DNA from 2 places in the Pseudomonas sp. GW821-FHT09H03 genome. Region 2 is predicted to be linked to the other one. Evidence: predicted binding sites of a transcription regulator. Region 2 holds the regulator's gene; the other holds the start of a gene.

What was found. The regulator FliA, encoded in region 2, starts transcription of late flagellar genes. The targets are predictions, from matches to a motif close to CTAAAGTTTNNNNNNNNNNNGCCGNTAA.
Region 1: the regulator FliA is predicted to act here: its motif matches at 2,526-2,553, upstream of motA (flagellar motor stator protein MotA).

What each region holds. Positions count from the first base shown of each region.
Region 1 covers NZ_JBWKOF010000002.1:40,396-46,307, forward strand. Annotated here, with positions in the region: gene AC07OG_RS02905 (toll/interleukin-1 receptor domain-containing protein) at 1-489, shown strand, start outside; gene motB (flagellar motor protein MotB) at 537-1,601, opposite strand; gene motA (flagellar motor stator protein MotA) at 1,605-2,456, opposite strand; gene AC07OG_RS02920 (HDOD domain-containing protein) at 2,624-4,162, shown strand; gene rhdA (thiosulfate sulfurtransferase) at 4,204-5,019, shown strand; gene asd (archaetidylserine decarboxylase) at 5,038-5,898, shown strand.
Region 2 covers NZ_JBWKOF010000019.1:103,316-109,227, forward strand. Annotated here, with positions in the region: gene fleN (flagellar synthesis regulator FleN) at 37-867, shown strand; gene fliA (RNA polymerase sigma factor FliA) at 864-1,604, shown strand; gene AC07OG_RS23255 (chemotaxis response regulator CheY) at 1,772-2,143, shown strand; gene AC07OG_RS23260 (protein phosphatase CheZ) at 2,165-2,953, shown strand; gene AC07OG_RS23265 (chemotaxis protein CheA) at 3,001-5,247, shown strand; gene AC07OG_RS23270 (protein-glutamate methylesterase/protein-glutamine glutaminase) at 5,297-5,912, shown strand, end outside.

The DNA of each region.
Region 1 (5,912 bases), on a different contig from region 2:
CCAGTCTTTATCAGCTACCGCCACATGGATCGCGCCCATGCGATCAACATCAATAACCGCCTGATGCAGGCCAACATCAAGACCTACCTCGACGTGCTGGACCCGGAGTCACAGACCACCGACGACATCACCGGCGTGATTACCCGCAACATCAGTGAATGCACGCACTTGCTGGCAGTGGTCTCGGATAAAACCGCCCTGTCCTGGTGGGTGCCGTTCGAAATCGGCGAGGCGACCATCACCAATCGACGCATCTGCTCGTTCAAGACCGGCCCGGCAGAACTGCCGTTATACCTCGACAAGTGGCCGAAACTTACCCACGAGAAAGACATCGAGTTTTTCATTGATGCCTATCGCAGCGAAGCGATACTCAAGCGTTCGATGTCCCTGGAGTCTATAAACGGCAGCGAGTCCATGCGCAGCGCCAACAGGAGCAATGCCGACCGCTTCCACAGCGACCTCAAATCCAGAATTAACCGGGGTTTCTGAGGTAGCGCCGACAAAAAAGCCGACATCACTGTCGGCTTTTTTGTCGCTCACTGCTTTGGCGTTGCAGCCGGCTTGGCCGTTTCGCCCGGCTTCGGCGGCGGGTCATCGAACAGGTTCAGGCGCTCACGCAGTTCGTGGGCCGGCAGCGGTTCCTTGTCCGCCGGCAACGCGTTCGGATCAGCCGGCTTGGCTGGTGCGGTTGGCGTGGCCGGTGCCGCGTCCGGAGTAGCCGAGCCTTGCGGGGCAGCGGGGGCAGGGTCCGCGCCTTGTGCACCCTCGATGGTCCGCTGGGCTTTTTTGGTCAGTACGACGATGTCGATGCGACGGTTGACCGGGTTGAGCGGATGCTCGCGATCGAACAAGGCCGAGGAGGCATAACCGACCACTCGGGCCACCTGCGACTCCGGGTAACTGCCCGCCACCAGCGCACGCCGCGCCGCGTTGGCCCGGTTGGCCGAGAGCTCCCAGTTGCCGAAATCGCCGGTGCCGGTGTACGGCTTGGCGTCGGTGTGGCCACTGATGCTGATCTTGTTTGGCACCGCTTTGATGGTGTCGGCCATGGCCAGCAGGATGTCTTCGAAATACGGCTTCAGGCGTGCTGAGCCTGAGTCGAACATCGGCCGGTTCTCGGCGTCCATGATCTGGATGCGCAAGCCGTTCGGCGTGATCTCGAACAGGATCTGGTCCTTGAACTTTTGCAGTTGCGGGTTCTCGTCGACCTTGTTCTGCAATTCCTGCAGCAACAGTTCGAGGCGTTCCCTCTCGACCATTTCGGCCATACCTTCGACCTGATCGGTGTCGACTGTCACCCGGTCCGGTTGCGGCTGCGACTTATCTTCGGGGTTGAGGGTGTTTTCCGGTGCCAGGGTCGGCGTTCCGCCCAAATCAATGATGTAGGGCGTACCGCTTTCGGTAAAGCCGACCGGGTCTTTGAAGTAACCGGAGATGGCTAACTTCTGTTCTGGCGTGGCGGTGGACAGCAGCCACAACACCAGGAAAAACGCCATCATCGCCGTGGCAAAGTCGGCGAAGGCGATTTTCCACGAGCCACCGTGATGCCCGCTGGCGTAGCGCTTGACGCGCTTGATGATTATCGGCTGATTGTTTTCCATGGCTTAACGACCGCGAACCGCTTGTTCCAGCTCGGCAAAGCTTGGACGGTGCGCCGGATACAGAACCTTGCGTCCGAATTCCACGGCCAGCGACGGTGGCATGCCGGAAGCCGAAGCGACCAGCGAAGCCTTGATGGCTTCGTAGATGTTCAACTCTTCCTTGGCATCGTGACGCAGCGCATGCGCCAGGGGGCCGAAGAAACCGTAGGCCGCAAGAATACCGAAGAAGGTACCGACCAGCGCCGCACCTACGTGGACACCAATCATTTTCTGGTCACTTTCACCCAGCGAAGCCATGGTCACCACGATGCCCAGTACCGCGGCGACAATACCGAAGCCCGGCATGGCGTCGGCAATGCCGTTCACCGCGTGGGACGGATGGTCCAGGTCTTCCTTGAGGCTGGCCAGTTCCATGTCGAACAGGTTTTCAAGTTCGTGGGGCGCCATGTTGCCGGAGGACATGATGCGCAGGTAATCGCACACGAATGCGGTCATGCGCTCGTCCTTGAGGACAGTCGGGTACTTGGCAAAGATCGGGCTCGCGGCGGCATCTTCGATGTCACCTTCGATGGCCATCATGCCTTCGCGGCGGCTCTTGTTGAGGATCTCGTAGATCAGGCCCAGTACTTCAAGATAGAAGGAATGATTGAAACGCGAGCTGAACAGGCTCAAGGACTTCTTGAGCACGTGCATCGTCATGTAGCCGGGGTTGGCCTGCACGAAGGCGCCAAGGGCTGCGCCGCCGATAATCATCACCTCGAAAGGCTGGATCAGGGCGGCAATCTTGCCGTGGGAAAGCACGTATCCGCCGAGTACGCTCGCGAATACGACAATGATGCCGATTAATTTAGCCATAGGTTAGGAGAGCACTTACTGAGTCGGGTTCAAGGTCATATTCGGAAGTTAAAAAATCTCTTCTTCTATTTATCGGCAAAACTGCGCCAGACTATAGCCAGTTCAGGCGAAAAGATAATTTGACCCACTCAGGGCATAGGTAACGTTGACAATGATCGCCTCCAGCCATGGCTAACGAAACGAACGTCCCCACTGCAAAACCGACCACTGTCGAAGGCTGGGTCAAGCTTCTCGATGGCGTACACCTGCCGGTTCCACAAGCCAGCCATGACCTGGTGTGTAACGCAATCGGCGATAATCGCCGCTCGTTGCGCGACATTGCCGACCTGATGCAGGACAGCCCGGCCCTTGCCCTGAGCGTGATTCGCGAAGCCAACCGCCACACCCATGGCAGCATGACCACGCCCGCCGAAAACCTTGAGGTCGCAATCAATCGCCTTGGCCTCAAGCGCACCCAAGAGCTGCTCGCGCGCCTGCCTGTCGAACCTCAGGCCGGGATTCCCAAGGCCTTGCGCCAGATGCAGATGATCAGTCAGCACGCCACGCAACAAGCCAACGGTTTTTTTGCCAGTCGCCTGGCGCGGCTTTGGCAGGACATCCACTGGGGCAGCCTGTTGTTTCTGTCACCCTTGTGGCCGCTGGCGCTGACGCACCCGCAATTACTCGAAGACTGGGAGCTGCGGGTCATTCATAAGGGCGAGTCGGCGCGCAAAGTCGAAAAGCAGTTGTTTGGCGTGCGCCTGCTGGAAATATGCCAGGCCCTGGTGGAGATCTGGCACCTGCCGATCTGGGTGCTGCAGGGCTATCGACTGTTGCTCTGCGAGCAGCGCGAACTGGTGAAAGTCTTGCGCATCGCGCGTGACAGCGAGCATCCATTGCGCCAGCAAAACCGCCTCGATGACGATCCAACCTTGCGCCGGTGGCTCAATCAACCAGCCAACACCGTGTTGCTGGCCAATGGTCTGGCGCTGTCGGCGCAACAGGCCTGGGACAGCCCCCACAGTGAGCGTTGGCAGTATTTGACCAGCCTCTACCTGCAAATACCAATGCACGAGGTGCAACAACAGCTGCACCAGCAGGCGGCCAACAGCGCCCGCCATCACGCCATGCCCGATCTCTGGCACCCCGCCGAGTTGTTGATCTGGCCATGTGGCACGAAGCGCATCCATACCAGGCTGTTGCCGGCTGCGGCACCGACCGCCGAAGACCTGGCGAAGTGGCGCAGGCAATGTGCCGAATTGCTGCACGAGCCGAGCCGTTTCACCAACGCCATGCACCTGACCATCGCGGCACGTGACGCATTGGTGGCCTGCGGCATGCGCCGAGTGATGATCCTGATGGCCGATCGCACCCAGACTAACCTGAGGGTGCACCAGACGGCCGGTTTGCCGCAGGAAGCCGCCGGGCTGAATTTTGCGGTCAGTCAGAGCAGCGTGTTGCAACGACTGCTCGCGCAACAGGCGCAAGTGCGCCTGACGCCGGCCAACAACGGGCAATTTTCAGCCTTGCTACCCAACAGCCTGCGTTCGCAATTCAGTGGTGAACACCTGCTGTTGCGTTCGCTGGTCAACAATGACCGGGTGATCATGATTGTCGTGGCCGATCAGGCGGGCGTGCCATTCTCGGAACTTTGCGTGCAAGCCTTCGGCAAAACTGCCCAGTGCATCGAGAAAGCCCTGCACAGCTTTAGTCACCGTGGCCGATAAGCTGCGTTACAATCGTCCCTTTTGTGCTCTGGAGACCTCAAATGTCTGACTTCTCTGGCTTGCCGCTGGTGATCGAGCCGAGCGACTTGCTCCCTCGCCTCGACGCCCGCGAACTGATTCTGGTGGACTTGACCAGTGCCACCCGTTACGCCGAAGGGCACATTCCCGGCGCGCGTTTTGTCGATCCGAAACGCACGCAACTCGGCCAGGCGCCTGCCCCGGGGCTGATGCCTGCGCGGGCAGCGCTGGAAACATTGTTTGGCGAGCTGGGGCACAACCCCGATGCGGTCTACGTGGTGTATGACGACGAAGGCGGCGGTTGGGCCGGCCGCTTCATCTGGCTGCTGGATGTCATCGGCCACAGCAAGTACCACTATATAGATGGCGGCCTGCCGGCCTGGCTGGCGGAAGGCTTGCCCATGTCGATCCAGATTCCGCCATCGGTGGGTGGCCCGGTTTCACTGACCCTGCACGACGAACCCACTGCCACCCGTGAGTACCTGCAAAGTCGCCTCGGCGCCGCCGACCTGGCGATATGGGACGCGCGCGGACCGCTGGAGTACTCCGGCGAGAAAGTGCTGGCGGCCAAGGGCGGGCACATTCCCGGCGCGGTCAATTTCGAATGGACCGCGGGCATGGATCAGGCACGCCAGTTGCGCATCCGCACCGATATGCCGCAGATCCTCGAACAGCTCGGGATCAGCAAAGACAAAGAAGTGATTACCCACTGCCAGACCCATCATCGTTCTGGCTTCACCTATCTGGTGGCCAAGGCTCTCGGTTATCCGCGGGTCAAAGGCTACGCCGGCTCCTGGGGCGAATGGGGCAACCATCCCGATACGCCTGTAGAGATTTAAGGTTTTTAAGGACAGTTAATGAACAAGCGTCTGTTTATCCTCAGTCAGTACCTGCTGCCCCACAACTTGCTCTCGCGACTGGCCGGCTGCATCGCCGAATGCCGCGTGCGCTGGTTCAAGAACGCCTTTACCGCCTGGTTCGCCAAGCGCTATCAGGTGGACATGTCCCAGGCGCTGGTCGAAGACCTGACCGCCTACGAGCACTTCAATGCGTTCTTCACCCGCGCACTGAAAGACGGTGCCCGTCCACTGGACCAGACCCCTGGCGCGATTCTCAGCCCCGCCGACGGCGCAATCAGCCAATTGGGTCCGATCGAGCACGGTCGCGTGTTCCAGGCCAAGGGCCACAGCTTCAGCGTGCTGGAACTGTTGGGTGGCGATGCGGCAAACGCTGCGCCGTTCATGGGTGGTGACTTTGCGACCATTTACCTGTCGCCCAAAGACTACCACCGCGTGCACATGCCGCTGGCCGGCACCCTGCGCGAGATGGTCTACATCCCGGGCCGCCTGTTCTCGGTCAACCAGACCACGGCGGAAAACGTCCCGGAACTGTTCGCCCGTAACGAGCGCGTAGCCTGCATTTTCGACACCGAGCGTGGGCCGATGGCCGTGGTGCTGGTGGGCGCAATGATCGTGGCCTCGATTGAAACCGTCTGGGCCGGCCTGGTCACGCCGCCGAAGCGCGAGCTGAAAACCTTCCGCTACGACGAAGCCGCGCGCGCGCCGATCCACCTGGAAAAAGGTGCGGAGCTGGGTCGTTTCAAACTGGGTTCGACCGCTGTCGTGCTGTTCGGGCCGGATCAGGTCAAGTGGGCTGAAGAAATGACTGCCGGCGTTGCCGTGCAGATGGGCCAGGGCATGGGCTCTCCGAAGGCCTGACAGACACAATCACT
Region 2 (5,912 bases):
GGCCTCCGTCTATGCAAGACAAGGTAGTGAAATAACATGGGCAGCATGCATCCTGTACAGGTGATCGCGGTGACCGGCGGCAAAGGTGGCGTCGGGAAAACTAACGTGTCAGTGAACTTGTCCCTGGCTTTGGCTGAACTTGGCCGGCGCGTTATGTTGCTGGACGCCGACCTGGGCCTGGCGAACGTTGACGTCCTGCTGGGGCTGACACCCAAACGTACCCTGGCCGACGTGATCGAAGGCCGCTGCGAACTGCGCGATGTACTGCTGCAGGGCCCCGGCGGCATCCGTATCGTTCCGGCCGCATCCGGCACTCAGAGCATGGTGCATCTGAGCCCCGCGCAACACGCCGGCCTGATCCAGGCCTTCAGTGATATCGGCGACAACCTCGACGTACTGGTGATCGACACCGCTGCGGGCATTGGTGAGTCGGTGGTCAGTTTCGTTCGCGCAGCCCAGGAAGTGTTGCTGGTGGTCTGCGACGAGCCGACCTCGATCACCGACGCCTACGCCTTGATCAAGTTGCTCAATCGCGACTACGGCATGAACCGCTTCCGCGTCCTGGCCAACATGGCCCAGAGTCCGCAGGAAGGGCGCAACCTGTTCGCCAAGTTGACCAAGGTCACCGATCGCTTCCTCGACGTTGCCTTGCAATACGTCGGCGCGGTGCCCTACGACGAAAGCGTGCGCAAGGCTGTGCAGAAGCAGCGTGCGGTCTACGAAGCGTTCCCGCGTTCCAAGTGTTCGCTGGCGTTCAAGGCGATCGCGCAGAAGGTCGATGCCTGGCCGCTGCCTGCCAACCCCCGTGGGCATCTTGAGTTTTTTGTCGAGCGTCTGGTGCAGCAAACCGCAGGTCCGGTTCTATGACAGCCAGCGGTTACAACCTTTACAAGAAGTCGGCGCGTGACGCGCAGTACGAGCTGATCGAGCGTTACGCGCCGCTGGTCAAACGCATTGCTTACCACTTGCTGGCGCGTCTGCCGGCCAGTGTCCAGGTCGAAGACCTGATCCAGGCCGGGATGATCGGCCTGCTCGAAGTTTCAACCAAATACGACGCCAGCAAAGGCGCGAGCTTCGAAACGTACGCGGGCATTCGAATCCGCGGCGCGATGCTCGATGAAGTGCGCAAGGGGGACTGGGCGCCACGTTCGGTCCACCGCAATACCCGCATGGTCAGCGACGCAATTCGCTCGATTGAAGCTAAAACCGGCCGTGACGCTAAAGATCACGAGGTTGCGGCCGAACTCCAATTGAGTCTCGACGATTATTACGGGATTTTGAACGACACCCTGGGCAGCCGGTTATTCAGTTTCGACGATCTGTTGCAGGACGGCGAACACGAAGGGCTGCACGAGGATGGCGCGAGTGCTCATCTGGAGCCGTCACGCGATCTGGAAGATGAACGCTTCCAGGCAGCGCTGGCGGACGCGATTGCCAATTTGCCGGAGCGTGAGCGACTGGTGTTGGCGCTGTACTACGACGAAGAACTGAACCTCAAGGAAATCGGAGAGGTCCTGGGGGTCAGCGAATCTCGGGTCAGCCAGTTACACAGCCAGTGCGCGGCCCGTTTGCGGGGGCGTTTGGGGGAGTGGCGAGCGCGCTGAAGGCAGTGTGGGGACACTGCGAACGAGACTGGTGCGGATTTGAACGGCACCGGTCGCGATCTGTTGTGCTCCAGACAGTCATCGAGTGCTTTGCCGGATTGATTGAAATGGCGCGTCCAGGTGCTGGGCGCGTTTAAGACTGCTTGGAGGTCGAATTGGACAAGAACATGAAAATCCTCATCGTTGATGACTTCTCAACGATGCGGCGGATCATCAAGAACCTGCTGCGTGACCTTGGGTTCACCAACACCGTCGAGGCCGACGATGGCACCACTGCCATTCCGGTGCTCAACAGCGGAAGTATCGACTTTCTGGTAACGGACTGGAACATGCCTGGCATGACCGGTATCGATCTGTTGCGTCACGTGCGCGCCGATGAAAAGCTCAAGCACTTGCCGGTGCTGATGGTGACCGCTGAAGCCAAGCGCGAGCAGATCATCGAAGCGGCCCAGGCCGGCGTCAACGGCTATGTGGTCAAACCCTTCACGGCCCAAGCGTTGAAAGAAAAAATCGAGAAGATTTTCGAACGCATCGGTTGATGAGCGCGCCACGGGGGAGCTATGGGCAATAACGAGTCTTCATTGGGCGATTTTGAATCGACCCTGAAAAAACACGCCGTCGAACTGGTCGCGAGCCTTGAGAAAGGCAAGTTCGGCGAAGCGGTGCAATTGATCCATGAGCTCAACCAGACCCGTGACCGCGGCCTGTATCAGGAAGTGGGCAAGCTCACCCGCGAACTGCATAGCGCCATCGTCAATTTCCAGATTGACCCGAACATGCCGCAGGCCAAGGAGGTCTCGCAGATCACCGACGCCACCGAGCGTCTGGGTTATGTGGTCAAGCTGACCGAGGCCGCAGCCAACCGCACCATGGATCTGGTGGAAAGCGCCACGCCACTGGTCAACAGCCTGGCTGATGAGGCCCAGGCCTTGAGCACCGACTGGGGACGCTTCATGCGCCGTGAAGTCGGGGCTGAGGAGTTCCGTGCATTGGCGCGGCGAGTCGATGGCTTCCTGGCGCGCAGCTGCACGGACAATCGTGCGGTGTCGAGCAACCTGAATGACATCCTGCTTGCTCAGGACTATCAGGACCTCACCGGTCAGGTGATCAAACGTGTGACCACACTGGTCACCGAAGTTGAAAGCAACCTGCTCAAGCTCGTGCTCATGGCCAGCCAGGTGGACCGCTTTGCGGGCATCGAGCATGACCGTGAAGCGATGCTTGCCGAAAAAGATCCACAAAAACATCTCTCTCAGGGTGAAGGTCCGCAGATTCATGCCGATAAAAGAGAAGACGTTGTGTCCGGTCAGGACGATGTGGACGATTTGCTATCCAGCCTAGGGTTTTGAAATTTTAGGTTTTTTAGGTTTTTAGACCTGTTAGGAGCACCCCATACATGAGCTTCGGCGCCGATGAAGAGATCCTTCAGGATTTCCTGGTGGAGGCTGGCGAGATTCTGGAGCAGCTGTCCGAACAGCTGGTCGAGCTGGAAAGCCGACCTGATGATGCTGACTTGCTCAATGCAATTTTTCGCGGTTTCCACACTGTAAAGGGGGGCGCCGGGTTCCTCCAGCTCAACGAACTGGTGGAGTGCTGCCACATCGCCGAGAACGTGTTCGACATCCTGCGCAAGGGTGAGCGTCGCGTCGACTCGGAACTGATGGACGTGGTTCTCGAAGCGCTGGACGCGGTCAACGGCATGTTCAGCGAAGTCCGCGAGCGCAGCCCGATCACCGCTGCCACACCACAATTGCTTGCGGCACTGGCCCGCCTGGCCGAGCCGCAATCGGCTGACGAAGTGGCTGCTGTCACTGCAGTGGTTGAAACGCCTTTGGCTGAAGCCGAAACGGGCGATATCACCGACAATGAATTCGAACAACTGCTGGACTCGCTGAACGCCGTCAAGGCTCAGGCCGAGGCGCCGGCACCTGTTCCTGCGCCGGTCAGCGCCGCTGCCGGCAGCGATGAAATCACCGATGCCGAGTTCGAGTCGTTGCTCGATCAACTGCACGGCAAGGGCCAGTTTGCCGTTGATGCGCTGGTCCCGACTGCGGCAGCGCCAGAGGCGCCGAAAGCGGCGGGCGACAGTTCCGATATTACTGACGACGAATTTGAAGCACTGCTGGACCAGTTGCATGGCAAGGGTAATTTTGCTGTCGAGGCCCTGGAGTCGGCCATTGCTGCGGTGCCTGCACCCGCGGCGCCGACTGCAGCGGCGGCCGGCAGCGATCTGATTTCCGATCACGAGTTCGAAGCGCTGCTCGACGAATTGCACGGCAAAGGCAAATTCAGCGAAGTCGGTACCGCCACGGCGCTGGATGGCGGCAATGCCGCCGTTGCGACTTCCGTCGTTAAGGCCGTGGCAGCCAAACCGGTTGCCAAGGCGCCCGAAGCAAAAGTGCCAGCGCCTGCCGCTGCACTGGCTCCAGCTCGTGCCGCCGCTGCGGCGCCAGTGGAAAAGCCAGCCAGCGAAGCCGAGACCACCGTACGCGTGGATACCGCGCGACTCGACGAAATCATGAACATGGTCGGCGAGTTGGTGCTGGTGCGTAACCGTCTGGTTCGTCTGGGTGCCAACAGTGCCGATGAGGCCATGTCCAAGGCCGTATCGAACCTCGACGTGGTCACGGCCGACCTGCAGACCGCGGTGATGAAGACCCGGATGCAACCGATCAAGAAGGTTTTCGGGCGCTTCCCGCGGCTGGTTCGCGACCTGGCTCGCCAGCTCAAGAAAGAGATCAACCTGGAGCTGGTGGGCGAAGAAACCGACCTCGACAAGAACCTCGTCGAGGCCCTGGCCGACCCGCTGGTGCACTTGGTGCGCAACGCGGTCGACCACGGCATCGAGTCACCGGAAGAACGCGAAGCCTCGGGCAAATCCCGGGGTGGCAAGGTGATCCTGGCGGCAGAACAGGAAGGCGATCACATCCTGTTGTCGATCTCCGATGACGGCAAGGGCATGGACCCGAACGTCCTGCGCTCCATCGCGGTCAAGCGCGGAGTGATGGACAAGGATGCCGCCGACCGCCTGAGCGACACCGAGTGCTACAACCTGATTTTCGCCCCGGGCTTTTCGACCAAGACCGAGATCTCCGACGTGTCCGGGCGTGGCGTGGGCATGGACGTGGTGAAAACCAAGATCTCCCAGCTCAACGGTTCGATCAACATCTACTCGGCCAAGGGTCAGGGTTCGAAGATCGTCATCAAGGTGCCGTTGACCCTGGCGATCATGCCGACCCTGATGGTCATGCTAGGCAACCAGGCGTTTGCGTTCCCGCTGGTGAACGTCAACGAGATTTTCCACCTCGACCTGTCGACCACCAACGTGGTGGACGGCCAGGAAGTGGTGATCGTGCGGGACAAGGCACTGCCATTGTTCTACCTCAAGCGCTGGCTGGTCAGATCCGCCGCTCACGAAGAGCAGCGTGAAGGCCATGTGGTGATCCTTTCGGTGGGCACCCAGCGGATCGGCTTTGTCGTCGATCAACTGGTGGGCCAGGAAGAGGTGGTCATCAAGCCTTTGGGCAAGATGCTCCAGGGAACCCCGGGCATGTCCGGCGCCACCATTACCGGTGACGGCCGCATCGCGCTGATTCTCGACGTACCGAGCATGCTCAAGCGTTACGCCACACGGCGTATTTGATTCTGGTGGAGCGGGGCGACTGAGCCTCGCTCTGTCTAACGGAGTGTTTATGGCAGTCAAGGTCCTGGTGGTGGACGATTCGGGGTTTTTCCGCCGCCGCGTCTCGGAAATTCTTTCGGCGGATTCGAACATCCAGGTTGTCGGCACGGCGACCAACGGCAAAGATGCGATCGACCAGGCGCTGGCGCTCAAGCCCGACGTGATCACCATGGACTACGAAATGCCAATGATGGACGGCATCACGGCAGTGCGGCATATCATGCAGCGCTGCCCGACGCCGGTCCTGATGTTTTCCTCGCTGACTCACGAAGGTGCTCGCGTCACCCTTGATGCTCTGGACGCCGGTGCGGTGGACTTCCTGCCGAAGAATTTCGAAGACATTTCGCGCAACCCCGAGAAGGTCAAGCAACTGTTGTGCGAGAAGATTCTCAGCATCTCGCGCAGTAACCGTCCTGTCCGCTCCTACAGCGCCCCGGCTCCTGTCGCTGCACCTGCCCCGACAACTGCGTCTTCGAGCATCGGCAGCTATGCCAGCAACGCGCCCGTGCGACCGGCCCCGGCTCCGATCCCGGCCCGTGTGCCAGCCGCCAGTCATTCGTCACCGGCACCCAAGCGTAAAGCCTACAAACTGGTTGCCATCGGTACCTCCACCGGCGGCCCGGTTG